3 regions of the Rossellomorea sp. NRS-1567 genome follow, and region 1 is predicted to be linked to each of the others. Evidence: predicted binding sites of a transcription regulator. Region 1 holds the regulator's gene; each other region holds the start of a gene.
What was found. The regulator LexA, encoded in region 1, represses DNA repair genes until DNA is damaged. The targets are predictions, from matches to a motif close to CGAACATATGTTCG.
Positions count from the first base shown of each region.

Region 2: the regulator LexA is predicted to act here: its motif matches at 6,885-6,898, upstream of parE (DNA topoisomerase IV subunit B).
Region 3: the regulator LexA is predicted to act here: its motif matches at 1,958-1,971, upstream of ACIFOD_RS00080 (DNA polymerase thumb domain-containing protein).

Region 1 covers NZ_JBITPL010000015.1:256,674-267,283, forward strand. Annotated here, with positions in the region: gene glnA (type I glutamate--ammonia ligase) at 1-635, shown strand, start outside; gene lexA (transcriptional repressor LexA) at 765-1,385, opposite strand; gene yneA (cell division suppressor protein YneA) at 1,543-1,869, shown strand; gene ACIFOD_RS10670 (YneB family resolvase-like protein) at 1,881-2,531, shown strand; gene ACIFOD_RS10675 (DUF896 domain-containing protein) at 2,637-2,870, shown strand; gene tkt (transketolase) at 3,057-5,060, shown strand; gene sirA (sporulation inhibitor of replication protein SirA) at 5,331-5,768, shown strand; gene ACIFOD_RS10690 (YneF family protein) at 5,853-6,074, shown strand; gene ACIFOD_RS10695 (CamS family sex pheromone protein) at 6,261-7,382, shown strand; gene ACIFOD_RS10700 (ABC transporter transmembrane domain-containing protein) at 8,190-9,938, shown strand; gene ACIFOD_RS10705 (ABC transporter ATP-binding protein) at 9,942-10,610, shown strand, end outside.
Region 2 covers NZ_JBITPL010000030.1:74,801-85,410, reverse strand. Annotated here, with positions in the region: gene ACIFOD_RS20810 (hypothetical protein) at 1-552, opposite strand, end outside; gene ACIFOD_RS20805 (alanine/glycine:cation symporter family protein) at 706-2,133, opposite strand; gene parC (DNA topoisomerase IV subunit A) at 2,389-4,827, opposite strand; gene parE (DNA topoisomerase IV subunit B) at 4,831-6,801, opposite strand; gene ACIFOD_RS20790 (CoA-binding protein) at 7,100-7,507, opposite strand; gene ACIFOD_RS20785 (glycine betaine ABC transporter substrate-binding protein) at 7,696-8,595, opposite strand; gene ACIFOD_RS20780 (ABC transporter permease) at 8,619-9,275, opposite strand; gene ACIFOD_RS20775 (ABC transporter ATP-binding protein) at 9,272-10,249, opposite strand; gene ACIFOD_RS20770 (purine/pyrimidine permease) at 10,426-10,610, opposite strand, start outside.
Region 3 covers NZ_JBITPL010000001.1:9,305-19,914, forward strand. Annotated here, with positions in the region: gene ACIFOD_RS00070 (CDGSH iron-sulfur domain-containing protein) at 8-223, shown strand; gene ACIFOD_RS00075 (YolD-like family protein) at 278-610, opposite strand; gene ACIFOD_RS00080 (DNA polymerase thumb domain-containing protein) at 629-1,891, opposite strand; gene ACIFOD_RS00085 (EthD family reductase) at 2,290-2,592, shown strand; gene ACIFOD_RS00090 (glucose-1-dehydrogenase) at 2,657-3,442, opposite strand; gene ACIFOD_RS00095 (GRP family sugar transporter) at 3,455-4,306, opposite strand; gene ACIFOD_RS00100 (DUF3221 domain-containing protein) at 4,561-5,085, opposite strand; gene ACIFOD_RS00105 (SDR family NAD(P)-dependent oxidoreductase) at 5,135-5,929, opposite strand; gene ACIFOD_RS00110 (MBL fold metallo-hydrolase) at 5,946-6,905, opposite strand; T-box leader at 7,155-7,377, shown strand; gene proC (pyrroline-5-carboxylate reductase) at 7,428-8,246, shown strand; gene ACIFOD_RS00120 (glycosyltransferase) at 8,320-9,471, shown strand; gene namA (NADPH dehydrogenase NamA) at 9,571-10,587, shown strand.

The DNA.
Region 1 (10,610 bases):
AGCCTCTATTTGGTGTAAATGGATCAGGAATGCACTGTAACATGTCCCTATTCAAAAATGGGGAAAACTCATTCTTCGATGAAAAGGGAGATCTGCAATTAAGCGATACAGCTCGTCAATTCCTTGCAGGTATCATTAAACATGCAACTGACTTTACAGCGATCACGAACCCGACTGTAAACTCATACAAGCGTTTAGTCCCTGGATATGAAGCACCTTGTTATGTTGCATGGTCTGCACGTAACCGCAGCCCATTAATCCGTATCCCTGCTTCTCGTGGATTAAGCACACGTGTTGAAGTCCGAAGTGTTGACCCGGCGGCTAACCCATACCTGGCGATGGCTGTATTACTGGCAGCTGGATTAGATGGAATCAAAAGTAACCTTCCAGCACCTAAACCAATCGACCGCAACATTTATGTGATGGACAAAAAAGAGCGTGAAGAAGCAGGAATCGTTGATCTTCCAGCAACATTACACGCTGCATTAGAAAATCTTAAAACAAATGAAGTAATTGTTAAATCCCTTGGAGAACACATCTTCGAACATTTCGTGGAAGCGAAAGAGATCGAATGGGATATGTTCCGTACACAAGTACACCCTTGGGAGCGCGAGCAATACATTCAAATGTATTAATCCTTAATAATTGCTATTAATTAAAAGGCAGTGGGTGGTAGCGAAAAATGCTACCACCCACTGCCCTTTTTAGAACCTTCAAAAGTATAGAAAAAATTAAGCCGCTATTAAACATAGCGGCTTAACGTATTAATGTACTTGGCGATAAACTCCGACAACTTTTCCTAAAATGGATACATTACGTAAAATGATCGGTTCCATTGTTGAGTTCTCTGGCTGTAATCGTACAAAATCTTTTTCTTTGAAAAAACGTTTTACAGTTGCTTCATCTTCCTCTGTCATCGCTACGACGATGTCTCCATTATTCGCTGTTTGCTGTTGACGCACGATGACAAAATCCCCATCTAAAATTCCGGCTTCTATCATACTATCACCCATGATCTCAAGCATAAAGACCTGTTCATCTGAAGGTGCCATACGCTCTGGCAACGGGAAAAATTCTTCTACATTCTCTACGGCTGTAATAGGTTGACCGGCTGTCACCTTACCAATTAAGGGAACATTCACAACTCGTTGGCGTGGGATCGTATCCTCTTCAAGGTTTAAGATTTCAATGGCTCTTGGCTTAGTGGGATCTCTACGAATAAGACCTTTGCTCTCTAACCTGGCCAGATGTCCGTGTACGGTGGAACTAGAAGCAAGACCAACGGCTTCCCCAATTTCCCGTACGGAAGGTGGATACCCTTTTTCTCTTACTGCAATTTTAATATATTCTAGTATGTCTTGCTGTCTTTTAGACAATTTTGTCATGTTCACGCACCTCTATTATAGATCTTATGTTCCCATTATAGCATGTCTTTCCGGTCGGTACAAACATAAGTTCGAATTTCTGTTGACACCAAACGAATGTTCGTATTACAATGAGTGTAACAAAAAACAGAACAAACATTCGTATGGAGGTTTTATTATGTTAACACATATTTGGAATCGTTTCTCTTACATTATTATTTTATTTGTCTTAGCACTTTTATCAGCGGTATATTTTCTAATAGTCACGGCAAGTCAACCTTCTTACCAAAGCATCACTGTTCAGGATGGAGATACACTTTGGACTATTGCCAAACAGTACAATGAAGAATATTCTATGACGGTGGAAGAATTTATCGCTTGGGTCGGAGAGGAAAATAATCTCACATCATTCTCAATCCAACCAGGTGAATCACTTGTGTTACCAATAGAAAATCCAACATTATCTACCCATTCAGATTATGAATTGGTAATGAACGAAGAATAGAGGGATAGAAGATGGAGGCAGTAATTTACTGCAGAGTCAGTACAAAGAAAGACACGCAGGAAACATCCTTGGAACGCCAAGAAGAGGAACTAGTGAAATTAGCGCAAGACCACCAATACGAAGTGGCTGCTATCATAAAAGATCAAGCAAGCGGTTTTGAATTAGATCGTCCTGGTGTTCTTGAACTTCTTGATTTGATTAAAGATGAGTCGATTGAGGCTGTTCTCATACAGGATGAAACAAGAATTGGCAGAGGGAATGCCAAAATTGCTCTCATTCACTGTTTACTAAAAGAGGAAGTCAAGATTATCAGTCAAACCCATAGTGGGGAGCTTCACTTATCTGAATCTGATTCTATGGTGATTAATATTGTAAGTATGGTTGAGGAATATCAAAGAAAACTCCATAATTTGAAAATCAGACGAGGGATGAAAAGGGCAGTGGAAAATGGTTTTCAACCTCATAAAAATCTAAAGAATAAAGGAAATGTGGATGGAAGAGAGCGGATCGAAGTACCGGTTGAGGAAATTGTTCGTTTAAGGAAGAACGAACTGACTTTTGCTGAAATTGCAGCAACATTAAGAGGGTTCGGGTATGATGTCTCTAAAGCTACGGTACATAGGCGTTTTAAAGAATATATGACTTCAGTTGAAAATGCGTAACTCTTGTTTTATCTTCTTGAATCTAGTAACATGACGATAGAAATACGTTGGAATTTTAGTTGTGTTTTAGAATTTGCTGACTATGCAATAAAGGAGTTTTTATAGATGCTTTCAAAAACGAAAATGAATAGAATCAATGAACTTGCCAAAAAGTCTAAAAGTAGCGGACTAACCGAGCAAGAAGCAAAAGAGCAGTCCAAGTTGAGAAAAGAATACCTGGAAACGTTTCGTCAATCGATGAAAGGGACCATTGAAAATACAAGAATCTTTGATCCGGAAGGTAATGAAGTGACACCTAAGAAGATCCAGGATATACAGACTAAAAAGAAAATGCATTAGATTAATGAACGGCCAGGTCCATTTTAAAATGGACCTGGCCGTTTTTTTCATTCTTAACCCTTATGAAATCATAAGGTTTTTTATTTTCAACGATCATAAAGTCATGTTATCATTCAAGATAGTTGTATAAACTAACAAAGAAGATTAATATTAATAAGGTACATTAAAAGGAAGGATGTCTGACATATGTTTGATAACACAGATCAATTAGCAATTAATACAATCCGTACATTATCTATCGATGCAATTGAAAAAGCAGGTTCAGGACACCCTGGAATGCCTATGGGAGCAGCTCCGATGGCGTATGCTCTTTGGACAAGATTCATGAATCATAATCCGAAAAATCCTGAGTGGTTTAACCGGGATCGCTTCGTTTTATCCGCTGGTCATGGATCGATGCTATTATATAGCCTGCTTCATTTATCGGGTTATGACGTTTCAATGGAAGATCTTAAAGAATTCCGTCAATGGGGAAGTAAAACACCGGGACACCCGGAATACAAACATACCCCAGGTGTTGAAGCCACGACTGGACCACTTGGACAAGGAATCGGTATGGCAGTCGGTATGGCATTAGCTGAAAGGCATTTAGCTTCTACATACAATAAGGATCAATACAATATGGTAGACCATTTTACATATTCTATTTGTGGAGATGGAGACTTAATGGAGGGTGTGGCCTCTGAAGCAGCTTCATTAGCAGCTCACTTGAAATTAGGTCGACTTGTCGTTCTCTATGATTCAAATGATATTTCACTTGATGGAGAGTTAGACAAATCTTTCTCTGAAAGTGTGAAAGGCCGCTTTGAATCGTATGGTTGGCAATATATTCGTGTTGAAGATGGGAATGACCTTGATGAAATCTCCAAAGCAATCGAAGAGGCTCAAGGTGATACTAGCCGTCCTACTATGATCGAAGTTAAGACGGTCATCGGATACGGAGCTCCTAATAAATCAGGGAAATCTGCTGTTCACGGTGCTCCACTAGGTGAAGACGAAATGAAGCTTACGAAAGAAGCTTATCAATGGACGTTTGAGCAGGATTTCCATGTACCTGAGGAAGTTTACAGCAGATTCGAGGAAAGAATCCAACAAGCAGGTTCTGAAAAAGAAGAAGCTTGGGCTGAGCTATTCATTAAATATAAAGAAGAGTATCCAGAGCTTGCTGTCCAATTAGAAGCAGCAATCAAAGGTGATCTTCCAGAAGGTTGGGATCAAGATATCCCGGTATATGAAGAAGGAAAAGCACTAGCAAGCAGAGCTTCTTCTGGTGAAGTGTTAAATGCGATTGCAAAGAAACTTCCTTCATTCATTGGTGGATCAGCTGACTTAGCCGGATCTAACAAGACGATGATTAAAGATGAAGCAGACTTTACTCATGAATCGTATGAAGGTCGTAATATCTGGTTCGGTGTTCGTGAGTTCGGTATGGGTGCAGCCATGAATGGTATGGCTCTTCACGGCGGTCTGCACGTATTCGGAGGGACATTCTTCGTATTCAGTGACTATTTAAGACCTGCTATACGCTTAGCGGCTCTAATGGGCTTACCTGTGACATATGTATTCACGCATGATAGTATTGCTGTCGGAGAAGATGGACCTACGCATGAACCTGTAGAACAGCTCGCTTCACTTCGTGCCATGCCTAACCTTTCTGTTATCCGCCCTGGTGACGGAAATGAAGTTGCTGCAGCATGGAAATTATCCTTAGAGTCAAAGGATCAGCCTACGATGTTAGTTCTATCTCGTCAGGACCTCCCAACTCTTAAAGGTACTGCAGATAAAGCATATAACGGCGTAGATAAAGGAGCATATGTGGTATCTGCTTCCGGCAAGGAACAGCCTGATGCCTTACTGATTGCAACTGGTTCTGAAGTGCATTTAGCAGTAGACGCTCAAAATGCACTTGAAAAAGACGGAATCAGCGTATCTGTCGTAAGTATGCCGTCTTGGGATCGCTTCGAGAAACAATCAAAAGAATACAAAGAATCTATTCTGCCTAAGAGTGTGAAAAAACGTCTTGCTATCGAAATGGGATCTCCAATGGGTTGGGATCGCTATGTAGGAGACGAAGGAGACATCTTAGCGATTGATGGATATGGTGCATCTGCACCTGGAGCAAAAGTCATGGAAGAGTACGGCTTTACATCAGAAAATGTAGTTTCAAGAATCAAAGCATTGATTCAGTAATAATATAAAGACATCAAAGGTCGACTCCTTAATACTCTTAAAGGGGTCGACCTTTTTTAAGCTGAATGGAATTGTCGATTAAAAAGAGTATGTGTGAAAGAGAATGGGTAAATGATGATAACTCCCCATACTTTACAACTTGAGACAATCCCCGATATTTTGAGTTCACTTGCCCTTCGACAAAACTAGTGTAGATTTTCAACAATTTCCGACAATGACTCCTCTCTAGTTGATTTATACTATATGAAAGAAAGGTAGGAGGGTGTAAAGGTGCGAAACTATCAAATCTATTGGATTGAAGAAATGTTTGTTCAGCACTATTATGGTCGGGAAAGAATATTCTATCAGCTGTTTTCCGAATGGGAAGTAAGTTCAGGGGAGCTTCACGATATCATCTCGAAACAAGTAAATTACATTACCAGGCCAATTCCATACCTTCCTACTCAAAGAATCCTGCAGCACGAGATCAGTAAAATTGAAGGAGCGGCTTGGGTTGATTCTGTTGCAACAATTGAAAGGATCGATTCAGGTGCTACACTTGTTCTCAATGAAAAATGGATGACCCTCAATGCTTGGGGTCACGATGAATCTGAATATATATTTTTTGAGATCCTGCGCAGAAATATGGGTCAATTGCTCGCGATCGATATCCAAAATGAACGTTTTGGGTGGTTAAAACCGATAAAACAAAGAAAATTTATATATTAATAAGAAATTATGACAGAAATATTGTATAATGTTTCATGGTTTAGTACACTTTTATAAGGACAACATGAAGGAGGAAGTAAGAGTATGTCAACGACTGGGTTACTTATTCTAGTTGGAGTTCTAGCATTACTAGCTGGAGTTGCACTAGGATTTTTCATTGCTCGTAAATATATGATGAGCTATCTTAAGAAAAATCCACCAATTAACGAGCAAATGTTACGCATGATGATGATGCAAATGGGTCAAAAACCTTCCCAAAAGAAAATCAATCAAATGATGAATGCAATGAATAAGAACATGAAGTAATAGATAGAAGCACTCAGTTGATGAGTGCTTTTTCTATTTGTGACAAACTATTTACGATAATGAGTTTATAATCATTCCTTCGTCATTTAGGCTAAATTGATTATTTTAGTCAATTCAAAAAAACTTAATGATTATCATTCAGATTAAAATTGAATTTATGATAGAATATAGTCCGGAGGGAGTCATATGAAAAAATGGATGATTGCTTCACTGTCTCTCATGATTCTTGTTGCCGGTTGCAGCAATAAGCCTCAAGAAGTGATGGATGAAGAAACACTTGAAATTCAAAATAGTGCAGCTGGAGAAGCGCGCGAATATTTAAATTATAAAGTGCACAAAGAGAAGAAATCAATCAATCGTGGTCTTATTACGATGATGATTAACAATCGCAGTGATATGGATGAAATCGAGACTGGCCTCATGTCTTTATCCACCGAGCATTTTTCACCGGAGGATTATGTATACCAGGAAGGTCAATATCTAAAAGGTCTAAATTCATGGCTGGGAAGAAAGTCTAAATCAAATAAATTAGGGCTTAATCCTGCTCTGGAGATTAAGGATGATATGGGCTGGGAACAACAAATGGAGCTTGAAAAAAAGAATCCCATGTATCTCGCTTATATCCATGAACAGAACTACGTTGACTCAGAAGGAAAAATAAAAGGGATTTCCCTCGGTCTTGCCATGAATACCGTAGATTATATCCGAGTTGAAGATGAAAATAAGCTCATGCATTTTGATGAGGCAAAGATCGATGACCAACAGTTAGAAGAATACGGAAAGAAGATAGCTAACACCGTTGTCAGTAGGGTGAAAGCCAATAAGGAACTGAAAGATGTCCCTATTCTGATATCCCTTTACAAACTTCAACCATTGAATAGCGTAGTGTCCGGCAACTATATTACTTCCAGTTATGTTGACGAAAATGATAAATCTGCAAAAAAATGGAATGATGTAACGGATAAATATTATTACTTCCCTAGTGATGAAGGGGAAGAGAAGGATCGGGATCTACATAATCGGATACGTGATTTAGAAGATTATGTTTCGAAATATTTTTCACACCAGGATATTGAGTTTGTCGGAAAAGCCTTATACCAAAAGGACACCTTGAATAAACTCGTGATTGATGTACATACAGGAATGGTGAAAGAAACAGAACTAATAGGCTTTTCTCAGGCAATTGGTCCTGAAATTGTTGATTACTTCCCTCATACGCCCGTTTACCTATATGTGAAGACACCAAAGGGTCTGAAAGCAACCATTGTAAAAGAAGTGGACCAAGAACCATTTGTTCAAATCCATTAGTATAATATCAATTATAAGAACATCTCTTAAGACATTAAGAGGTGTTTTTTTTGATTATAAATATTATTTAAAGGCTCTCTACGTAAACATTGAGTATTTACATAACTTTCCAAAAGTGAATTTCTGTTTTAGATGAGTGTTAGTGTGAAAAAATGGACCGTTCCTTTCCGCTCCAGGCACTTGCTTTCCGCGGGGAGGAAGTCGAGCCTCCTCGGGCTTTGCCCTGCGGGGTCTCGACCTTTCCTCTATTACCCGCAGGAGTCAAGTGACTTCCGCTACAATCCACTCTGTGCTTCTTTATTCTGACTGCCGAATGATGGATAGCAAACACAAAAAACTCCTAGTTTGTTCCCAAAATCAAAATGTCTACAAAGGAGTATCAAATTAACATCATTATGATAGCTCAAAAATCAGTTATTAGTCATATTTTTATCGTTATTACTCACGAAGGATTTAGCTTGTTCTCTTTTAATTTCATTAACTATATAAAGAAAGCCGTTTTCTGCTTGTATATGATAGAAGACCTGTTTTCTTTCAGCCATTTTTTGTCTCTCTTAAGCTCTGTCACGAAATTCTATTAAAGATGGTGAGGGGAACTGCGTAGACTCTTGCGGAAGTACGGTAGTGCCGAGACCCCGGAAGCGAAGCGGTTCCCCTCACCATCCAGCACACGCTAGTTGACAGAGCTCCTGGCAGATTTTATGTTACACAACAATATTTACGAAAAGAGTCTATAAAAAGATTTCTCATTTTTTTGAAATTTGGTAAAATAAAGAGTCGATTTATTATAGATACGGGGGAGAGAGAATGAAAGTCTTTATAGATTTAAAGTGGTTTTTTCTGCAAGAGAAAAAATCATATATCACAGGAACCATCCTGCTTTTATTTGTTGCATTTCTTCAATTGATTCCACCAAAGATTGTAGGGATTATTGTGGACAGTATCAAAGAGAACACATTGACCCGTGAAGACATGCTGAAGTGGATTCTCATCCTTATCACTACGGCTCTATCCATGTACGGACTTCGGTTTGTATGGAGGATCATGATTTTTGGTTCGGCGACCAAACTTTCCCGCTTGCTTCGGAATCGGTTGTATCATCATTTTACCAGGATGTCGCCTTCCTTTTATCAAAAGAGGAGAGTCGGTGATTTGATGGCGCATGCCACAAATGATCTTCAAGCGATTCAACAAACGGCAGGAGTCGGAGTATTGACGTTTGTAGATTCCATCTCTACAGGAGGTTTCGTGATACTGGCCATGGCTTTTACAATCAGCTGGAAGCTTACCCTTATTGCTTTGATCCCAATGCCGTTCATGGCAATGCTGACGAGTTATTATGGTACCCTTCTACATAAACGATTTCATAAAGCTCAAGAAGCATTCTCATCCTTAAATGATAAAACGCAGGAAAGTGTAACGGGAATCAAGGTTCTTAAGACGTTTGGACAAGAGAAAGAGGATATCGAATCATTTAGAAAGCAATCTGATGATGTAGTGCAGAAGAATATTGCTGTTGCAAAAGTGGATTCTCTTTTCGATCCAACTATTTCCATCATAGTAGGGATTTCTTTCTTTTTATCGATTGTATTTGGGTCAAGACTTGTCGTGAGTGAAGAGCTGACAATAGGAGAACTAATCTCATTTACTACCTACCTGGGACTTCTCATTTGGCCGATGCTCGCATTCGGATGGTTATTTAATATTGTGGAGAGAGGGCGTGCGTCTTACGACCGTGTATCACAGCTGTTAAATGAAAGGGTAGACGTTAAAGATCACGAAGGGGCGTTGGATCGAGCTCCTTCAGGAAATATAGAATATAAGATTGAGTCTTTTTCTTATCCAAATGAAGATGTGCATGCATTAGAGAATATTCACTTTTCCTTAAGGAAAGGTCAAACGTTAGGAATTGCAGGGAAAACGGGAGCAGGTAAAACAACCCTGTTAAGATTATTATTAAGAGAATTTGAAGGGTATAAGGGCGAAATAACGTTCGGCGGGCAGATGATCCAGGGTTATAAATTATCCCGTTTACGTGAAAGTATTGGTTATGTGCCTCAAGATCATTTTCTATTTTCAGCCACGATTCTTGAGAATATAGCTTTCACTCATCCACTTACCCCCAAAGAAAAAGTGGAGGAGGCGGCATCACTTGCGCATATTCATGAGGATATCGTTCATTTCGGTGAAGGATACGGAACTGTGGTCGGTGAAAGAGGGGTTTCCTTATCTGGTGGACAAAAGCAAAGGATCGCGATTGCTAGAGCCCTGTTAATGAATCCAGAGGTACTCATTCTTGACGATTCTTTGTCAGCTGTTGATGCGAGGACAGAGGAATCCATTTTGACATCATTAAAGGAAAATAGAGAAGGAAAAACGACTATGATCACTTCTCATAGATTAAGCGCCATCCAACATGCAGATCTGATCATTGTTCTCGATGAAGGGAAGGTCATGGAGAGAGGCACTCATAGCGAACTGATGATGAAAAAGGGATGGTATCGGGAAATGTATCTGCGTCAACAGTTAGAAGAAATAGTGGAGTATGGGGGATAAGATATGGATACTATACCGACTTTAACGGCGAAAGAGCAGCGAAACATATTTTTTCGTCTAATGAAATATACAAAGCCGCATAAAAAAACGATTTTATTTGCATTTTCATTATTACTGCTGACAACGATAGGCGATGTCTTTGGACCAATCATCATCAAGGTCTTTATAGACGATTATTTAACCCCAAGAGAGTTTCCGTACGGTCCACTTGTAGGATTGGGAGCGACCTATTTATTCATTCAAATAGGGAATGTATTGATCTCTTACTTTCAAATATTGAAGTTCCAAGAGATAGCCCTAAAAATCATTCAGCAGATTCGTGTGGATGTTTTTACGAAGGTCCAGGGGTTAGGAATGAGGTATTTCGATAAAACCCCTGCAGGAAGTATTGTCTCACGGGTTACCAATGATACGGAAGCGATTAAAGATATGTTTGTGAGTGTGCTGGTATCCTTCATTCAGGGAGCATTCCTATTAACAGGTATCTTTATCGCTATGTTTGCACTCAATACCCGGCTGGCTTTCTTCTGTTTATTCATCTTGCCTGTCATTTTTATGATTATGAATCTTTACCGCAAGTTTAGCGCCATCTTCTATCAGGATATGCGCGAGAGATTGAGTCAGCTTAATGCAAAGCTTAGTGAGTCTCTTCAAGGAATGTCCATTATCCAG
Region 2 (10,610 bases), on a different contig from region 1:
CGTATATATCCCCAATCGATCGTAGTCTTCTTTTCGGTCACGTAAATCGACTGTGTAGGATTGATTTGTATCTACAAATGAAATAGAAGCTTGGTAGTCATCTTCAAACTGAGCTTGAATCGTTAAGGGCTCAGGTAATCCAATATCAACCAATTTATTATCTGCTAACGTATGGAGTGCAACATTATAGAGTCCACCGCTTCCACCTGTAGCTGAAGAGTACAGCATATCCTTTATTCCATCATGATTTAAATCAACGAATTGGATTTTTGGCTCATAGCCACCTTCATAATCAATTCGAATCTCACTGCTTTCAGACGTTTTAATATCCGCCCAAATTTGTTTCAGAAACAGGGCATCAGGAGAAAATGGAACCGCCTTAAGCGTAATCGTATCCTTTTTACCATCGCCGGTTACATCTTTTTTATACACATTGACAGTCATTTCATTCACAGGCTGTTTTTCCAGTGGTTCACTGGAAAAGTTTCCTGCAATGGCATGGAGGGACATAACAAAGAAAGCACCGAAAGCAAATAGTAATTCTTTTCTCATGATTCTCTCTCCTCGATAGAAAATGATTCACTATTATTTTCACCAAAGAAGGAAAATCTATGTAATGATTATCGTTTCTTTTTTTTCATCTTTCTTCGCATCAAACAAGTCAAAAAAAGACCAACCCATCAAAAAGGTTGGTCCATTCTCCTATTATTTTGGTTCTGTTGTTGTCTCAGGTTTTGCTTCCCAGCTCTCAATTCCTTTTAACCCTTTAATAGAGTTGGAGTAGAAAACAGGATCCTTACCTTGTCTCTTTTGTTCTCGGTAATCTTTTAGTGCAGATATCGCGATCTTAGCTAATAACGTGATGGCGATTAAGTTGATGATTGCCATTAGACCCATAAATAAATCTGCCAGGCTCCACACAATATCCAGTTTGACAACCGCTCCGAAAATCACCATAGCAAGAACGGCCATTCGGTAGATAAATAGAGTGATCGGGCTGTATTTGATAAACTCGATATTGGTTTCCCCGTAGTAGTAGTTTCCGATAATTGAACTGAAGGCGAATAAGAATATAGCGACAGCGACAAATGTATCTGCCCATTCCCCTACATGGAAACTTAAGGCTGCCTGCGTCAGCTGAATGCCATCGATCCCTGTGGTGTATTGATCAGACAGGATGATCATGAAGGCTGTTGCTGTACAGATAAGCAGTGTATCAGTGAACACACCAAGAGTTTGAATAAGTCCTTGTTTAACGGGGTGAGTGACACCCGCAGATGCCGCTGCGTTTGGCGCACTACCCATACCGGCTTCATTTGAGAATAAACCGCGTTTGATACCCATCATGATGGCTGCCCCTACTCCGCCACTTGCCACTTCACGAATACCAAATGCATTTTCAAAAATGATCACAAACATATTTGGCAGCATGGTAATGTTCGTAATTAGAATAAAGAAGGCTAAAATCAAATAAAGAACGGCCATTACTGGAACGACAATTTGAGTTACACTGGCGATTCTTTTTACCCCACCGAAAATAACAAGTGCTGTTAGAACCGCTAGAATGATTCCTACTGTCATACGATCAAATGAATACGCTTCTTCCATTGCAAGAGAAATCGTATTGGATTGGACTGAGTTAAATACAAGACCGAAACAGAATGTAATGATAATGGCAAACAGGATTCCCATCCAACGGGCATTCAATCCCTTTTCCATATAGTAAGCAGGGCCACCTCGGTAGCCGTCTTTTCCGTCTTTCACTTTATAGATTTGAGCAAGTGTACTCTCCACGAAGCTTGTCGCTCCTCCTAGAAGGGCAATCAGCCACATCCAGAATACAGCCCCTGGTCCACCACCGGCAATCGCTGTTGCAACCCCTGCCAGGTTACCTGTGCCGACACGGGATGCGGTACTGATCGTGAAAGCCTGGAAGGAAGAAATGCCTCGTTTTCCTTCTGCTGAAATTGTGGTTTTATCTGTTAATAATCTTCCCATTTCTCCTAAGTAACGGAATTGTGCGAATTTAGTTCGTAATGAGAAGTATAAACCGAGACCGATAAGCGCCACAATCAGTATGTATGACCACATAAAATCATTCAAGCTGCCTATTATACTTGTGAATAAATCCATAATTGTTCCCCCTAGATGTTTGTATTTATGACAAATAATGTATGAATCTATGTATGTATACCCATTCAGACACTTTCTTAATCTATCAAAAAATAAATGCCTATTCAACTGATAAATTCATCTTTTTGAAAGAATATTAATTGTTGTACAATTTTTTACGGGTATTGTACAACAATCTTGAATGAATATACATATATTATTCGTCTTCCGTAAATAAAAACGACCAGAAATATTTCTGATCGTTTCTCTGAGTTGCTATTCTTTTGTTCCAGGTAGTAGTGATTCTGCCCACGTTTCACAAACAGATCCGCTAACCCCTTCATCAATCACAAATGATCCATTCGAGTAACGGTCATTTGGTCTAAGATCTGAAAGGAGCACTTCTTCTGTTTTTCCCTTTTTCGTGATCAGGCCTACCTTATCTGTATCTTTAACCACTTCTATTCTTACCACACGATGTGGGTTTGATTTCAATTCCCGCAGCATGATGACTCCACGTTTGGCACGGGATGTCTTTTCAAATTCGGCTAATTTCATTTTCTTTACTGCCCCCCGCTGGGTTGCTAAGAAAATATAATCCTTCACTGGGTCTTTAATGATCTTACCGGACACAACATAATCTTCATCTTTAAGGTTAATCCCTTTTACACCAGCTGCCCGTGGTCCGACGATGTTCACGTCTTCCTCGGTAAACCAAAGACCATAGCTTAGATGTGTAGCGATGAAAATGTCATAGGAACCATCGGTTAAGTGTACATCTACCAGCTGATCGTCTCCTTTTAAATTAATTCCTACAAGAGGACGGGAGTAGCGCTGTGCTTTGTACTGGGGAAGCTCAGATCTCTTGATCATTCCATTCTTCGTTACAAATAATAAATAATGGGATGGATCAAATTCTCTAATCGGTATCGCTTTTAGAACCTGTTCATCGCGATCAATCGGCACGATGTTCCCAACGTGCTGACCAAGGTCTTTCCAGCGAATATCCGGAAGTTCATGTACAGGGCAATAAATGTAATTCCCTTTGTTCGTAAAGACTAACAGTACATCCGTCGTATTCATCTCATACTGACCAAGGAGCCTGTCTGTTTCTTTCATGGCGAGATCCTGCCCGTTTGAAGCAGAATACGAACGTAGACTCGTTCGTTTCATGTAACCATCACGGGTAACGGTAACCATGACATCCTCACTGGCGATCAGTACTTCAAGGTTGATTTTAATTTCTTCAATCTCATCCTCAATTTTAGTGCGGCGAGCATCAGCGAACTGCTTTTTGATGCCTTTTAATTCTTTTTTGATTACACTGTAAAGTTTGTTTTCACTTTCCAGGATAGCCGTTAACTCAGCAATCGTTTTCGCTAATTCTTCAGCTTCTGCCTGCAGTGCGGTAATGTCTGTATTCGTTAAGCGGTATAGTTGGAGGCTGACGATTGCTTCTGACTGTGCTTCAGTAAATTGAAATTGCTGAATTAAATTATCCTTCGCATCACGTTTGTCTTTCGAAGCACGAATCGTTGCTATCACTTGATCTAATATTGACAGAGCTTTCATTAAACCTTCGACAATATGCTGGCGATCCTTCGCCTTATTTAGATCATGTCTGGTACGATTTGTCACTACTTCTTTTTGATGGTGAATATAAGCATCCAATAGTTCACGCAGTCCCATTAGTTTAGGACGACGGTTATGTATCGCAACCATATTAAAGTTATAGGCGATTTGAAGATCACTGTTTTTATAGAGGTAGTGTAAGACGCCAGTAGCATCTGCATCTTTCTTTAACTCAATGACAATGCGCATTCCATCGCGGTCTGTTTCATCACGAACTTCTGCTATTCCTTCCACTTTGCGATCTACACGGAATTCATCCATTTTCTTGACGAGATTCGCTTTGTTTACCTCATAAGGAATCTCCGTTATGACAATCTGCTGTTTGCTTCCGCGGATGTTTTCGATATCAGCTTTTCCACGAACAACCACTTTTCCTTTTCCGGTTTCATAGGCTTTTTTGATGCCGTCTACCCCTTGAATGATGCCACCTGTTGGAAAATCAGGTCCTTTTATGACCGTCATTAATTCATCCACCGTGCTTTGTGGCTTTTCCATACGCATGATTGTCGCATCAATGACTTCATCAAGGTGATGAGGTGGAATGTCAGTTGCATATCCTGCTGAGATACCAGTGGATCCGTTGACTAAAAGGTTCGGAAAACGTGAAGGCAAAACAGTTGGTTCACTGGATGTATCATCAAAATTTGGGATAAAGTCCACGGTTTTTTTATCGATATCACGCAAGAGCTCCATGGAGATGGCAGAAAGACGAGCCTCTGTATAACGCATGGCAGCAGGCGGATCTCCGTCGATGCTTCCGTTATTTCCGTGCATCTCGACTAAATATTTACGCACTTTCCACGTTTGACTCATACGCACCATGGCGTCATACACAGATGTATCACCATGTGGATGATAGTTACCAATAACATTACCAACGGTTTTCGCTGATTTCCGGAATCCTTTTTCCTGGGTGTTGCCATCCACGTACATGGCATAAAGGATACGTCTTTGTACGGGCTTTAACCCGTCACGTGCATCAGGTAATGCACGCTCTTGGATAATGTATTTACTATAACGTCCAAATCGGTCGCCAAGTACCTCTTCCAGAGGTAAGTCTTGATATCTTTCTACAGTTGTCATGTATTACCCCTCCTCTGCGACCGTAATGTTTTCATTTTCAAGAATACTTCCTTCTTCTTCTAACCCAAAAGCTACATTGCTTTCAATCCATTTACGGCGCGGCTCTACTTTATCTCCCATAAGAGTCGTCACGCGACGCTCAGCCCGGGCAGCATCATCAATGCGGACACGGATCAGTGCACGTGTTTCAGGATCCATCGTTGTTTCCCACAGCTGATCGGCGTTCATTTCTCCAAGACCTTTATAGCGCTGGATCATATAGCCTTTACCAACTTTAGAAATGGCTCCTTGAAGCTCTTCATCCGTCCATGCGTATTCAAGCTTTTGTTTCTTTCCTGCTCCTTTGCTTACTTTGTAGAGAGGAGGAAGTGCAATATAAACTTTCCCTGCTTCTAATAATGGTTTCATGTAGCGATAGAAGAAGGTTAATAGCAGAACCTGTATATGGGCTCCATCCGTATCGGCATCGGTCATGATGACAATTTTGTCATAATTGATGTCGCCGACGTTAAATTCCGGACCGACTCCGCCACCGATCGCATGTATGATGGTATTGATTTCTTCGTTTTTGAAGATATCCTGAAGCTTGGCTTTTTCCGTATTGATGACTTTCCCCCGAAGTGGAAGAATCGCTTGGAATTTACGATCACGACCTTGTTTCGCTGAACCTCCCGCAGAATCCCCCTCCACGAGATAGAGCTCGTTGCGCTGAGGATTTCTCGATTGAGCAGGTGTTAATTTACCAGATAGAACGGTTTCAGATCGCTTTCGTTTCTTTCCGTTACGCGCATCTTCCCTTGCCTTACGTGCTGCTTCACGGGCTTGGGCGGCTTTAATGGATTTTTTAATAAGAAGGGAGCTTGTATCGGGATTTTCTTCTAAGAAATATAGAAGGTGCTCCGAAACAACTGCATCCACAGCGGAACGTGCTTCACTCGTACCAAGCTTTCCTTTCGTCTGCCCCTCAAATTGAAGGAGATGTTCTGGTATACGTACAGAAACGATACTGGCCAGCCCTTCACGAATGTCGGTCCCTTCAAGATTTTTGTCCCGATCTTTTAGAATTCCAACTTTCCGGGCGTACTCATTAAAGACACGGGTCATGGCTGTCTTTGCTCCGGCTTCGTGGGTACCTCCGTCTTTTGTACGAACATTGTTTACAAATGACAGTATGTTTTCAGAGAACCCGTCATTAAATTGAAAGGCGAACTCCACTTCGATCGTATGATTTTCTCCTTCAAAGAAAGCTACATTATGAAGCACATCTTTTTCTTCGTTTAAGTATTGAACAAAGGCCTGGATCCCGCTCTCGAAGTGAAAGACTTCCTTCAGATCATGACGCTCATCAATGATTTCAATTTTTAATCCTTTAAGAAGGAATGCAGATTCTCTTAGACGCTCACAAATCGTTTCATAATTATAGGTGATATTACTGAAAATCTCCGGATCAGGTTTGAAATGGATACACGTTCCGGATTTTTTCGTTTTTCCGATTTTCTCAAGAGTGGTTTCCGGTTTTCCACCTTTTGTGAAACGCTGTTCATACTTCGTTCCATCTCTTTCAATCGTCACCACAAGCCATTCAGATAGGGCATTTACGACTGATGCACCTACACCATGCAATCCGCCACTGGTCTTGTACCCGCCTTGTCCGAATTTCCCTCCTGCGTGCAGCACAGTCAAAATGACTTCAGGAGTGGGCTTGCCAAGCTTATGCATTCCAGTAGGCATCCCGCGTCCTTTATCCTGGACAGAGATGCTATTATCCTTATGTATCGTAACAATAATCTCATTTCCGAAGCCTGCTAATGCTTCATCCACCGAATTATCGACAATTTCGTATACTAAATGATGCAATCCTCTTGAATCTGTAGAGCCTATATACATTCCAGGCCTCTTACGGACGGCTTCTAAACCTTCTAATACTTGAATGGCATCATCATTGTAATCCATGGTCTTATTCTGGTTGGCCACGAACATTCCCCTTTCAAAACTTCTCTAACCGTAAATAGTGCTTGTACGGTAGTATTGGTTATGTATATGTTAACTATAACACAAGAACGTTTGTTCGTTTACCTGTTTTGATCATTTCTCAGGTAAACCACTATGCTATATTGTAGCGTTTTATTTGATTTTCGCAAATGTAATTTCCTAGAACGGCTCTGATATCGGACTGTTTTCTTGTGTATGGACCGGATTTTTTAGTAATGAAAGTAGAAAAGCCCATCCGAAAAAAAAACAAGCGGTAAGAGCCGCTTGTTACGAGTGAGAGTTATTTGGTTAAAGCATGTTCAACCTTAATACAGCGATCCATAATGACTGTATACCCACGTTCTTTCAAAAAGCGATAAGCCTCTTCATTCATTACACCTTGTTGCGCCCAAAACACGTTAGAATCGATTTCATCAAATTCCTCCGCGATCTGTGGCAAAAATTCTGAGCGGCGAAATACATTGACAATGTCAATCGGTCCTTCAATCTCCTTCAGAGAAGATACCGCTTTAACGCCCAATGCGGTGTCAATGGTTGGATTTACAGGAATTATCTCATAACCTTGATCCTGCATCGCTTTCGATACCATATAAGATGTTCGTGCAGGATTGTCACTTAATCCAATCACGGCAATGCGTTTTGATTGTTTAAGGATGTTTCCAATTTCTTGTCGGGATGGGTTTTCCATAGATGATTACAACTCCTTCATCGTTCCTTATCCATTCATTCTTTAACTGTTCCTTAAGTCCTATTCTTCTTTTATACCATATTTCCCTCTAATTTATCAAAATTTTATAAATATACCTAAACAGAATGAAGTGTCAGATGGACAAAGGATGTTGCCATTCCTCTATCCTTTCTGACACTTCTAACATTTTACTCTTCAATTAATCCCTTGGATAGGAGAAATTCACGCGCTACGTCTTTAGGATCTTGTTTATCCATATCCACCTTGGCATTCATCTCACTCATCTCTTCCTCAGAGATTTGTCCTGCTAATTCATTCAGGACTTCTTCTACTTCAGGATGCTCTTCCAGAACTTCTTGACGGATGATAGGAGCGGCATCATATGGTGGGAAGAATCCTTTGTCGTCCGTAGTCGTTTTCAGATTGTAACGTTGTATTCTTCCATCGGTTGTAAAGGCCGGAATAATATCTACATCTCCGTTCTTAACTGCTTCATACATAATGTTCGGGTCAAAGCTTTCTTTCGCTTTGAATTCGTAACCGTAGGCTTCGGCAAATGCATCGTACCCATCACCTTCACGCTCATAGAATTGATGCGGCGCTCCAAAGCTTAAATCCTTCGATAGGGGAACAAGGTCAGAGAACGTTTTGGCATCAAAGTCCTGATTTTGAGTATAAGCAAGGGTATACGTATTCTCGAATCCAAGTGGCTTTAACCATGTCACATTGAACTTTTCTTCGTATCCTTTACGGACTTGAGATAGAATTTCTTCAGCTGAAGCCCCTTCCTTTGCTTGCTCTTTTAACACCGCTTCGAGTCCGGTTCCTGTGTACTCGATATATACGTCGATGTCGCCTTTTTCAAGAGCGGGTGTCAAAATCGATACTTCTCCCAGTCCTTCTTCCACTTTAACATCCAGGTCTGTTTTCTCTTTGAGAAGCTCAGCCATCATTTGTGTTAAAATAAACTGCTCTGTCCACATCTTACCTGAAACCGTAATCGTGTCTTTACCCCCTCCATTTCCGCAACCTGCGATGATGAAGGATAGGACTATTAATAAAATAACTGGTTTTAATTTCTTTTTCATTCTTACTCTCCTTTGAATGTGATTTATTTACGTGCTTTTAATCCTTTAGGTGTTGTCATTCTTTCAAGAAGCTTTAATAAAAAGTCGAAAGAAAGTGCAAGTAAAGCGGCAGGAATGGCCCCTGCAAGAACTAAAGAATTATTCCAAGTGGATAGTCCCCGGTAAATGAGGTCACCCAGTCCACCCGCGCCTACAAAGGTTGCAAGCGTCGCGACTCCCACCGTTAAGACAGTTGCGGTTCTTATACCCGCCATAATGAACGGCAGGGCGAGAGGGAGCTCCACTTTAAACAAAAGCTGTGAGTTTGTCATCCCCATTCCTCTGCCCGCTTCTATGACTCCCTCATCAACCCCGATGATCCCCGTGTACGTGTTCCTGAGAATCGGTAAGAGTGCATACACGGTCAGGGCAATAATCGCTGTGATACTACCTGTACCTAATAGGGGAATGAGAAAGCCAAATAGTGCTAAGCTGGGGATGGTTTGGAAAATGGCTGTAATCCCGATGTAAAATTCAGCTGTTTGTTTTTTTCGTGATATGTATATACCCAGCGGCAAAGAGATGGCAATCGCTATAAAAATGGATACGAATGATAAGTACAGATGCTCAAATAATCCGTTTACGATGGCATCCGAGCGATTTGAAATGGTGTTGATAAACAGTAGTGAGAATGTATTCATACCGAGCGTGCCTCCTTTTTCCCTTCTGAGGCTACTGCACGAAGAATCCCGCTGGCCGTGACGCTTCCTAGCTTTTGGCCGTCTTTAGTCACCATGAGATAGGTTTTTCCAGCCTCAAGTAGTACTCTTGCCGCTTCTTGGACCGTTGCGTCATAAGGTATTGAAGTATATTCCAATTCTTCATAGTGCACGTAATTTGTGTTGTCTTCCATCATGTCGATTACTTGCAGTTGAGTTTGTCGAGCGTTCAGGCGGTCCTCACCGATAAATGCCCGAACGAATTCATTTGCAGGTTGGGACAAAAGCTCTGATGGCGTAGCGATCTGTTCAATTTCTCCATCACGCATCACTGCAATTTCATCAGCGATCTTTAACGCTTCGTCAATATCATGTGTGACAAACACAATCGTCTTATGTATCGCATTTTGGATGCTTTTCAATTCATCCTGAAGCTGCTCCCGGCTGATCGGGTCAAGTGCACTGAAGGGTTCATCCATTAGAATGATAGGCGGTTCAGCTGCCAGGGCACGAATGACGCCCACCCGTTGTTGTTGTCCTCCGCTAAGCTCAAGCGGGTAACGTTTACGATACACTTCAGGATCAAGTCCGACAAGATTTAGAAGCTCATCTACACGGCCTTCATATTGTTCCTTCTTCCATCCTTTTAAACGTGGAATCAGACTGATATTCTCTTCAATTGTCATGTGCGGAAGCAATCCGATACGCTGTATGACATAGCCGATATTACGCCTGAGCTCCACTTCATCGGTTTTTGAAGTATCTTTACCATTAATCAGAATCGTTCCACTGGAAGGTGAAATGAGCTTATTGATCATTTTCATCGTGGTCGTCTTCCCACATCCGCTAGGCCCGATCAAGGCAACAAGCTTTCCTTTTGGAATCGTCAGGTTAATACCCTTTATGGCTTCTGTACCATCTTCGTAGACTTTCGTGACATTCTTAAATTCAATCATTTTTCCACCTGCTTTATGAACTGAGAAATTTTTCTAAACATAGAAGGGATACCCTCATTATACAAAAGGTAAACATGTTGTCCAAGGAATTGCCTTTGTGGCCTTAGTTTATGAATAATGTGGATTCCTCATACAAGATACTTCCTGGCTGTACAAGACAATAAAAAGCCGGCAAACTATTGTCTGCCGGCTTCAGGGTGTTGTTTGTTCTTTAACAGAATAGATTGTTCTACGATGATTCCTGTGATGGTTCCGAGAATCAAACCGTTGTTTAAAATGGAGGCGACCACTACAGGCATGTCTTTAAAAGCGGACGGGGGCACAAACATGGCTCCTACCCCTACAATGAGAGAAATGCCGG
Region 3 (10,610 bases), on a different contig from region 1:
GTTTTTCATGGCAAAAGCTCAAATTAAAGTGAATGATAATGGTTCTTTTCGTGTAAGCGGGGACGTGGAACTGATTGATGCTGACGGAAATGTATTTCCAACGAAACAAGTGTTTACTCTTTGCCGTTGTGGTTTATCTACAAACATGCCGTTTTGTGACGCATCTCATAAAGGAAAATTCGAATCATGTGTGCGCGCAGAAAAAGTATTGGACGAAGAGTAAATGGAATGAAAAGAGAGACTTCACCCTGGTGAAGTCTCTCTTTTCATTGGGCTGTCAATCGAAAAAGCGAATGTCCACAATGCTTGCAAGTGGAATATAGTGTACGTCTTCGAACCTGTCTACGACGTGCAGCTTCCCTTCCAGTGAGTCGACATGGTGAACGGTTCCAATCGATAATTGATGACGGTGCTTTACATAGTGAGTAATCGACACCAATTTCCCAAACTCCATCGCCTCTGAGACGACTTCATTCATCCTGTCCAGTTCCTGCTCGTCAAGTTCGATCCTTTTCTCGTGCGTATCTTCCTTTGCCCAATCCCTCAGTAATTTCACGTGCTCCGGCAGCATCATAGATGTCCATTTGATTCTTCCTCGATCGCGGATCAATCCTCTCACCTCCTATATTTACGATTTATGTCCACCGACCAGGCGGGCACGGTGCCTTGCTGTTCCTGCTTCTGTATAGGATACGGCTCGGAGAAGGGCTGCTGATCCATATTTATTTCGGATTCGATCCACTACATACCCCAGCTCCCGCTTCTCCCATCGATTCGGCTCGAACAAAGAAATCTGCAAGGCCCCATCATCTACAATATTTGAAAGAGCGATGTTGATTTTCCGTACAGTTTTCCCGTTGTAATTCTCTTCGAATAACTCCAGGCATACACGATATAAATCCATGGTGATATTGGTCGGCTCCTCGATGGTCCGCGACCGGTGAAACCCTCCACCAAATTCTTCGTGACTGTAACCGACGCCAAAGCTTATTGTTCTCCCCGCCTTGTGATGGGTGCGGGCGCGCCTAGCGACTTCTTCACACATTTCTAAAATGACACGTTTGATTTCCCCTTTCTCCTTATAATCGCGCAACAGGATCTGCCCCTTGCCAAAGCTGATTTGACCATCCATGATCGGTGCTCCTATTTCAGATAAATCAACTCCCCATGCGTGGTAATAGAGCTGATTGCCCATAACGCCAAACTTGGCCTCCAACTTCTCCAGGTCATACTGCGCCAATTGCCCGACAGAGAAAATGCCCATGCGATTGAGCGTTTTTTCTAAGCGTCCGCCAATCCCCCACATTTCACGTAAAGGTGATAACGGCCACAGTTTTTCCGGAACGTCTTCATAGGTCCATTCGGCAATCCCCTCTTTTTTTGCTTCGAGATCCAGGCACAGCTTAGACAACAGCATATTGGGACCGATGCCTATGGCGCAGGGAAGTTGAAACTCCCTTTCCATATCATCCTTGATTTTACCGGCAATGGTCGTGGCATCCCCCCAAAGATTCGTCGCTCCATCAATCTTAATAAAACTTTCGTCCACACTATACGTATGAATGGCATCTTTCGGTACGTAGCGATGGAATAACCGGGTCAACTCAGTCGAGATCCTGACATACGTAGCCATTTTTGGTTCTACAAGCCGGATGCGCGGGTCCTTTGGGATTTCAAACATCCGCGAGCCCGTTTTGATCCCAAAGTCCTTCTTCAGCCTGGGGGATGCCGCCAACACAATACTTCCTTGGCGGTCTCGATCCCCAACTACGGCCAAATGGCATTCAAGGGGATCGAGACCCAGCATGACAGCCGAACAGCTAGCATAAAAGCTCTTCATATCGATGCACAGAATCTTATGGTGTGGCAGCACACTGTAATCGACAGTCATATATTCGTCCTCCATTTTACCTAAAATAGAACAAATGTTCTTATATAGTATAGTTATGATTCTATACGAATATACGTTCCCTTTCAACTAAAATTAATGGAAATAGAGAGAATAACAAGAAAAGCGGAAGGGCTTTGGTCAGAGGCGACAAGCATAAGGCAAACATGCCGGAAAGGCGCTCTTTGCCTTTTTGGTATGTTTGACTTATGACCTCGAGCCTCTAAGCCCTGGAGCTGGAAAAAAGAAAAGCGGAGGCGGCTTGGGTAGGCCCGACAAGCATTTCAAAGATAATCAAAGGCAAATACTGTCGAGATTTTTGTTACGAAATGCATAGTCACATCTTCCTATAATTGCTAAAATTCATATGAACACAAATTGTCAGGACGAGGAGGAGTAACATGGCGAAAGTGATTGTGATGTATGAAAAGCCCAAGGATCAAGAGGGGTTCGAGGAGTATTACTTTAACACCCATATGCCGATTGCAGGAAAGGTCCCTCATGTAAAAAATGCGAACGTACAGCGGGTTGTATCCAATCAGAATACGGATTTGTCACTCTACCTAATAACGGAAATCGAGTTTGAAAACAAAGCGGATATGAAAGAAGCATTTGCTTCAGAAGAATGGAAAGCGGTTGGAGAAGACGTTCCGAACTTCATGAAATACTTAGAAAATCCACCAATTATCACCATAGTCGATTAAGAATACTTACTCTGCCAAAAACAGAAAAGGCCAAAATCACACATTGATTTTGGCCTTTTTCCCATCAGCCTCTCCCGGCTTGGAATCCTGGATATTTCGTCATGCCCCCATCAGCGATGAGGGTGGTCCCTGTGACATAACTTGCCTGCTCTGAAGCCAAAAAGGCTGCACAGGAAGCGATTTGCTCCGGTTCTCCGATATAGCCCATGGGAATGAGCTTTTCCACTCCCTTTTTCTTTTCGGGATCGGAAAATTTCTCGGCATTGATGGGAGTATCAATGGCCCCGGGAGCAATATTGTTGACCCGGATCCCATCAGGGGCGAATTCCAATGCAAGACTTTCCATTAATAATTTCACCCCACCCTTACTGGCTGCATAGTGAGCAAAGTGAGGCCACGGAATGATTTCATGAACGGAAGAAACGTTGATGATCGACCCTTTGATATTATGATCAAGCATGTATTTCGCTGCTTCACGGCACCCGAGAAAGGTCCCCGTCAGATTTGTGTTGATGACTCTCTGCCAATCTTCGAGTGAAAGATTCTCAGAGGGTGCCTCATTCTCGATTCCTGCGTTGTTCACATAGATATCAAGGCGACCATATGTATCATGGGCCAATTTAACAAAGCCCTGAACGTCTGCTTCTTTTGACACATCACCTTGAATAATGGAGGCTGTTCCCCCAGCTTCTTCGATTTCCCTTACTAGTCCTTCAGGATTTTCTTCTTCTTTGAAATAATTAATGACCACTTTACAGCCTTCACTGGCAAATCGTTTGGCTATCGCCTTTCCTATTCCAGTAGCAGCTCCGGATATAACGACAACCTTCCCTGTTAGATCTGAATACATATCCATTCCTCCTTAATCTTTCGTAAAGCCTAATAGAACACCGCCTATAATGATAAGAACACACCCTGCAATGACGAGAAGGATTTGCTTCCTGGATTTCTTTTCACCTAAGAAAAACAAACCTCCAAGGGTAGAAATGACGATCCCTGTTTGAGATAGGGAGAAACTCGTTGCCACCCCGATGCGTGGAAGCGCAAGCAGCAACCCTAAATTCCCCGATGCCCACATCAGACCGGTTAAGATATTTCTCACCGTATATTTTGTAAAGGGCTTATGCCTGAACGTAATGACAACCGCCCCGATAAACATTCCAATCGCCTGTGGCAAAATCGCTTCCCATCCGTCAATATCAAACCATCTTAAAATGACGACATAGGCTATGTATCCGCAACTGGATAGCAATAAAGTGAGTAGACCCTTTTTTAGTTGAGACTTTTCATCTCCCTCGGATTTTTGTGTGAATGATGTTAACACCACACCAATAATCAGAGCTAAAACGGCTCCGCTACCGAGGAGGATCGTTTCTGTCGTTTTCCATTCCTTAAACACTAAAACGCCAAAGAGAGTCGTTCCGATCAGCTGCATTCCCGTTGAAATCGGAACGGTTTTCGCAACTCCGATGAACGTTACACTCGCTAATTGATTGACTTGACCGACTGCCCAGAAGACGCCGGAGATGAAGCCGATTCCCCACACAAATAACGTCAATTCCGGGGATTTGATGAAGAATACGCCAACCGCAAACAATAATGATCCAATGGTGATCCCAACCGTTTGACTGTAGGCATTCCCTCCAAGTTTTACACTTACAAACACAAGACTTCCCCATGCTACTGCGGGGATCAGGGCTAAAAGAATCCCTATCATACATCCACATCCTTTTCCCAACAATAATCATAGTTTTCCTCTGAAACGAACATTCTAGCCATTCATGAAAGAAAACAACTATTTTTTCCACTCTCTGATGCATACCCTCATTTTGTCCCGTATAATCTCAAGGTGAGATGGAAATATGGATAGACAGTGGATCATGAAGATGATTGACAGGAAATTTCAACTCTATGAAATAGATGACAAAGAAGAAAGCATTGGTTTATAAACCAATGCTTTCTTCTTTGTCATTTTGTAGAGGTATGTATGGGCACAATCACCCGGTCATTGTCCACATTCACAATGACGTGTACATCTCTGTTAATGGAGAGATCTTTGAATCGTATTGAATATAAGCCTGTAGGATTTTTTTCGATGGATTGTATAACGACTTGTGAAAATCGAGGGTCTTTCATGACTAATTTAACGGCGCTTTCTTCGGTTTTGCTTTGTTGATCTGTCAGAAAAACCAATTGATCTGCAGAAGCTCTGCGCGGGAATGATTCCTGGAGCTTACCGTCAAATGTCACATTTATTTTTTTCCCAACTTCAATATCTTTTTTTTGCAGTTTTTTATCCTTGTCTGTCTTCATGACGGTTTGATCACTGAAAGAAAACCAAACATCATTAATAAGCACTTGATTATCTTCAAGCTGGGTAATAAAGCCTATGAAATTTGTGCCCTCTTGTGATGAATTTACAGATGTTGCAGGCCCGCAACCGGTAAATAGAAAACAGAAACAAATGATCAGAACAGTCAAACACTTCTTCATAGACTCCCCCCTTATTAGATTAGACGAATGAGAGCATGATTTAGTTTCACTATTTTTTGAAGAAAAGGTTATTTCCTACTTTATCGACAAAAGATGGGAATAATTGATAGATGACACTTCCCATATTCATCCATCGAGGCAGATTGATTTCTCTCCTATTGGTAAAAAGGGCTTCCACGACTTTTTGAGCGACATCTGCCGGATCAAGCATAAACTTTTCTACATTCTTCACATACGTCCCGGATTCATCGGCAATGGAGAAAAAGTCTGTGGCAATCGGCCCGGGATTCACCGCAGTCACCCTCACACCGTACCTTTTCGCTTCCATCCTTAAACTGTTCGTATATCCCAGTACAGCATGCTTAGAGGCAGAGTACGCACTCGACTTTGGCGAAGCGAACTTACCTGCCTGAGAGGCAATGTTGATGATATGACCGGAACCTTGTTGACGCATATAAGGAAGGACTTCTCCCGTACATGCCATAAGTCCAAGAACATTCACGTCCATCATTCCCTTTACATCCTGGAATGATGTTTCATGTGCTTCCTGAAATATTCCATAGCCTGCGTTATTGATCAAGGCATGAATCGCTCCAAAGTCCTTCAGGATGGTGTTGAAGGTGCGTGGGATTTCGTCGTAATCCGTTATATTTAACGGGTACACTTCCACCTTACAACTATATTCGGTTATGAGCTTTTCTTTTAATGCTTCAAGCAGATGGACGCGACGCGCAATCAAGGCGAGATTACCGCCGTTTTCTGCTACTTTAATGGCCATTTGTTCCCCGATTCCTCCAGAGGCACCGGTAATGACAATGGTTTTTCCTTTTATTCTACTGTTCATGTCTCGTCCCATCTTTCTAGGCAAAATAATAATAGATTCCTTCGTGCGATTCTTTCTTTATGTAGTGAAGTGATTCAAGATAATCCAATTGTCCGATTGTTTCAGACAGTGTCAGGCCCAGTTCCTTTTGATAGACGGAAGGAAATAGTGTCTTACAGATATCGAATACGGTCAGACGGTTACCTTTGATCATTTCGAGTACCCCGCGTGCTCTTTCATCCTGTTTCCCTAATCTCCTGGGAATTAATCCATGAACATCCGTAATATTGTCCCCATGACCTGTATAGGCAAGGGAAATGGGAATAGCCAATAACTTTTTCAAAGACTCATTGTATTGAAGCAATGGCTTTGAACGTTCCGGCTCCCCTTCAAGAGGAGGTTCAATGAGTGGGTTAGGGGAAATATTCGCGAGTATATGATCTCCGGCTATCAGGACACCATCACTCTCCCGGTAAAAGGATAAGTGACTCTGAGCATGCCCTAACGTTTCAATGATCGTCCAGTCTTCCATTCCGGGGATGACGTCCCCTTCCTTTATTTCAATATCCAGTTTTCGGTTCCCCATAAATTTCAAAGGACTCTTAAATTTATGGATTGCTCGAAGATACTCTTGAGGTAAACCTGATTCTATCGCCAATTGAAGGAAGAAGCGATCATACACTTCATGAAAATATTCGTTGCGATCCAGCCAAAACTTGTTATAGGGATGACCATATATTTTGACGGAGGAAGAAAACCGATCAATGAGCCCCGCGTGATCGGGATGATGATGGGTCAGAACAATTTGTTCAATATCTTGAGGTGTATACCCCAAAAGGGATAATTGCTCGGTCAACTGTACCCAGGCTGTATCTGTAAGGGGCCCTGCGTCCACCAACGTCAAGGCGTCCCCTTTCACCAAATACACATTCACATCTCCAACGGCAAAAGGAGTTGATAGAGTAATTTTTGCCAGATCATTCACTAAAGTTGTCATAAATTCACCACATTCTTCATAATAAAAGGGTAGGCAGCCAAAACGACATGCCCTCACCAATTCATTCCTTTGATGTTAACAAAAAATGAATGACCCTTCATTTAATAGTGTACATTTTTTCCAAACAAATGTCATTTTTAAAATGATTGAATATACTGAAATAATCACTTGACAGATAAGCTGTCTTTCTATGATAATCACCTATAATATACGTTTACCATTGAAAAGTCACCTTACATAATGATAAAAGAAAAAGCGATGATAAAGACTAGTAATGAATAGATGATGTTAGAGATCGGTGCCCACCGGCTGAAAGGCACCGTCATCCCCTCTATTTGTGAACCTGCCTTTTGAGCGTCTTAAAGCAGAACGTTTTTCCAGCGTTACATGGAAGTGAAGTGTGTTCATTTCGTCCAGTGAGGAATGAACAAAACAAGGTGGTACCACGGAAGCAGACCCTTTCGTCCTTTATGGATGAGAGGGTCTGCTTTTTTTCGAAAATAATGGAGGAGGAATGAACGAATGAAGACATTGTTTATTGGAGCAGGGTCGATGGCTTACGCATTAATGAGTGGAGCACTGAAAGCCGGGGTCCTGATGAATGAAAAAGTGCATGTTACCAATCGGACCAACCAAGAGCGTTTAAACGAAATCGTGCACGAATTCGGTGTGCGTCATGTTGAACATGATTCACCATACGACGTCGTCATTCTGGCCATGAAACCAAAAGACCTTCACGAGGCAGCAGATTCTATCAGGACCCACCTTTCAAGGGATACGGTGGTCATTTCTGTATTAGCAGGGATCACCATGGAACATATTAGCGACAAACTTTCCTTTAACGGAGCCATTGCAAGAGCCATGCCCAATACAAGTGCGGCCATGGGAAAATCAGCTACGGCAGTATCGTTCAACCGGTACCTCTCTGACTCCCAGAAAGAATGGACGACAACATTATTCCAATCCGTCGGAACAGCAGTGGAAGTAGCGGAAGAACAATTAGACCTTATCACGGCTCTATCAGGCAGCGGACCTGCTTATATTTATTATGTAGCTGAATTACTTAAGAATGCGGCAGTAGAGTTAGGTCTGCAGGAGGAACTCGCTAAAAGCCTCGTTACCCAAACGATTGCAGGGGCAAGTGCAATGCTTGCAGAATCCGGGTTGGAAGCCCGGGAATTAAGGCGAAACGTGACCAGTCCAGGTGGAACGACAGAGGCGGGAATCACCACATTGGAAGATTACCAGGTTAGAGATGCCTTTTTCCAATGTGTCTCATCTGCGAAAAACCGTTCTGAACTTCTTGGGAAGGAATTAAAAAAACAATCTTTGAAAAAATAAGGTGAAAACCCATCATCATTCGCAAATTTCAATTTCCATTGATACAATCAAAGCAAAAAAGAAGGTCGGCACAATGATTTCCCTACTCATTCTACTTTACACTGTACTTGCGGTCTGGCTGGTGCTTACCATTGATGTGTGGAGGGGCTTATCAAAGCTCTCTTCCATTCAAGACTTCTCCTATACAGATCAAGGGCCGCTCCTGTCTGTCATTGTACCGGCGAGAAACGAAGAAGAAACGATTACAGACAGCATCTTGTCGCAGCTGAAACAGGACTATCGCCAAATTGAATGGATCCTAGTCAATGATCGTTCAACAGATGGAACTCCTGAAAAGCTTGAAGCTTTGGCCGAACTCGATAAACGAATCAGCGTCCTTCATATCGACTCACTGGAACAGGGATGGCTGGGAAAAAATCAGGCATTGTATAAAGGGTATCAAATGGCAAAAGGAGACCTGATCCTTTTCACCGATGCCGACATCATCTTTAAAGACCCCGTCATCTTATCCAGAGCGGTGTCCTTTCTTCATTCACAGAAACTGGACCACGTTACACTGGCTCCTAATATTCGATCGGGATCCTTTTGGCTAAAGAGCTTTGTGGCTTTTTTCTTATTTGGTTTCTCTTTTTATAAAAGACCCTGGAAAGCGAACGATCCCTCCTCTAAGACAGGTATGGGCATTGGAGCCTTCAACCTCATCACCCGACCGGCTTATGAGGAAATCGGTACTCACGAGGCCATTAAGCATATGCCCGATGATGATCTGCAGCTGGGGGTTCAGATAAAGAAACACCATAAGAGACAATTCTTCCTCACGGCCCTTCAGTCTCTGGAAGTGGAATGGTATCGATCCTTGAAAGAAGCCTTCAACGGATTGGAAAAAAATACATTTGCCGGACTGCACTATTCCATGCTGCTCGTTGTGTTTGCCATGTTTGGAATCTTCTGCTCTACGGTACTCCCTTTCATCACGATTTTTTCAGCGTCACCCCCCATTCGAATCGTGAGTCTGTTGATCATTTTATTCATTGGCATCACTTATTTCAAAGTCATAAAGCAGATGACGAATGAGTCTCCCCTTCTTTTTCTTGCATTACCTGTAACAGCCCTATTATTTATCTATTCCATTGGACGAGCTACGTTTTTAACCTTTAAGCGAGGCGGAATCGAATGGCGTGGAACGGTTTATTCGTATAAGGAACTGAAGCAGAGAAGAAAGTAAAGCACATTTCTTTTCTAACAAAAAAGGTGTTGTTATAATTCATGTGTAGTACTATTTAGGAACCCGAAATAAATACCACGTCATGGAAGGTGATCAGAAATGAACGCAAAGCTATTTCAACCATATACGATTAAAGATGTAGAACTGAAGAATCGAATTGTAATGGCACCTATGTGCATGTATTCTTCTCATAACGAAGATGGAAAAGTCGAGAACTGGCATCGTACTCATTATACAAGCCGTGCAGTGGGTGGCGTTGGGCTCATCATTCAGGAAGCTACAGCTGTCACGCCCCAAGGAAGAATCTCCCCTCAAGATTTAGGGATTTGGGATGACGGGCATATTGAAGGATTAAGAGAGTTAGTGGGATTAATCAAAGAACAGGGTGCGAAGACAGGTATTCAGCTTGCTCATGCAGGAAGAAAGGCCGTACTCGAAGGAGATATTCTTGCTCCATCTGCGATCCCGTTCAACGATGAGATGAAAACGCCTGTTGAAATGACGGCGAATGATATTAAAGAGACCATCACTGCCTTCATCAAAGGAGCCGAAAGAGCGAAGAAAGCGGGCTTTGATGTGATTGAGATTCACGGGGCACATGGATATCTCATCAACGAATTCCTGTCCCCGCTTTCCAATAAACGTACGGACGAATACGGCGGATCTGCTGAGAACCGTTACCGCTTCCTTCGTGAAGTCATCGACGGAATTCAACAAGTATGGGACGGACCTCTCCTTGTTCGTGTTTCTGCCAAAGATTATAACAAAGAAGGATTGGACGTAGAAGACTATGTGGTGTTCGCCCAATGGATGAAGGAACAAGGAGTCGATTTGATCGACGTAAGCTCCGGTGCCGTCGTACCCGCGCGAATCCCGGTGTTCCCTGGTTATCAAGTGAAGCTTGCTGAAACCATTAAAAAAGAAGCGAAGATCGATACAGGTGCAGTCGGGCTGATTACGACAGGCATTCAGGCAGAAGAAATCCTGCAAAACGACCGAGCCGACCTCATCTTACTCGCTCGTGAATTACTTCGTGACCCATATTGGCCAAGGACGGCAGCCAAAGACCTGGGTGTAGAGATCGAAGCGCCTAAGCAGTATGATCGCGCCTGGTAAGGAATGTTTTGTCAGACTTAATA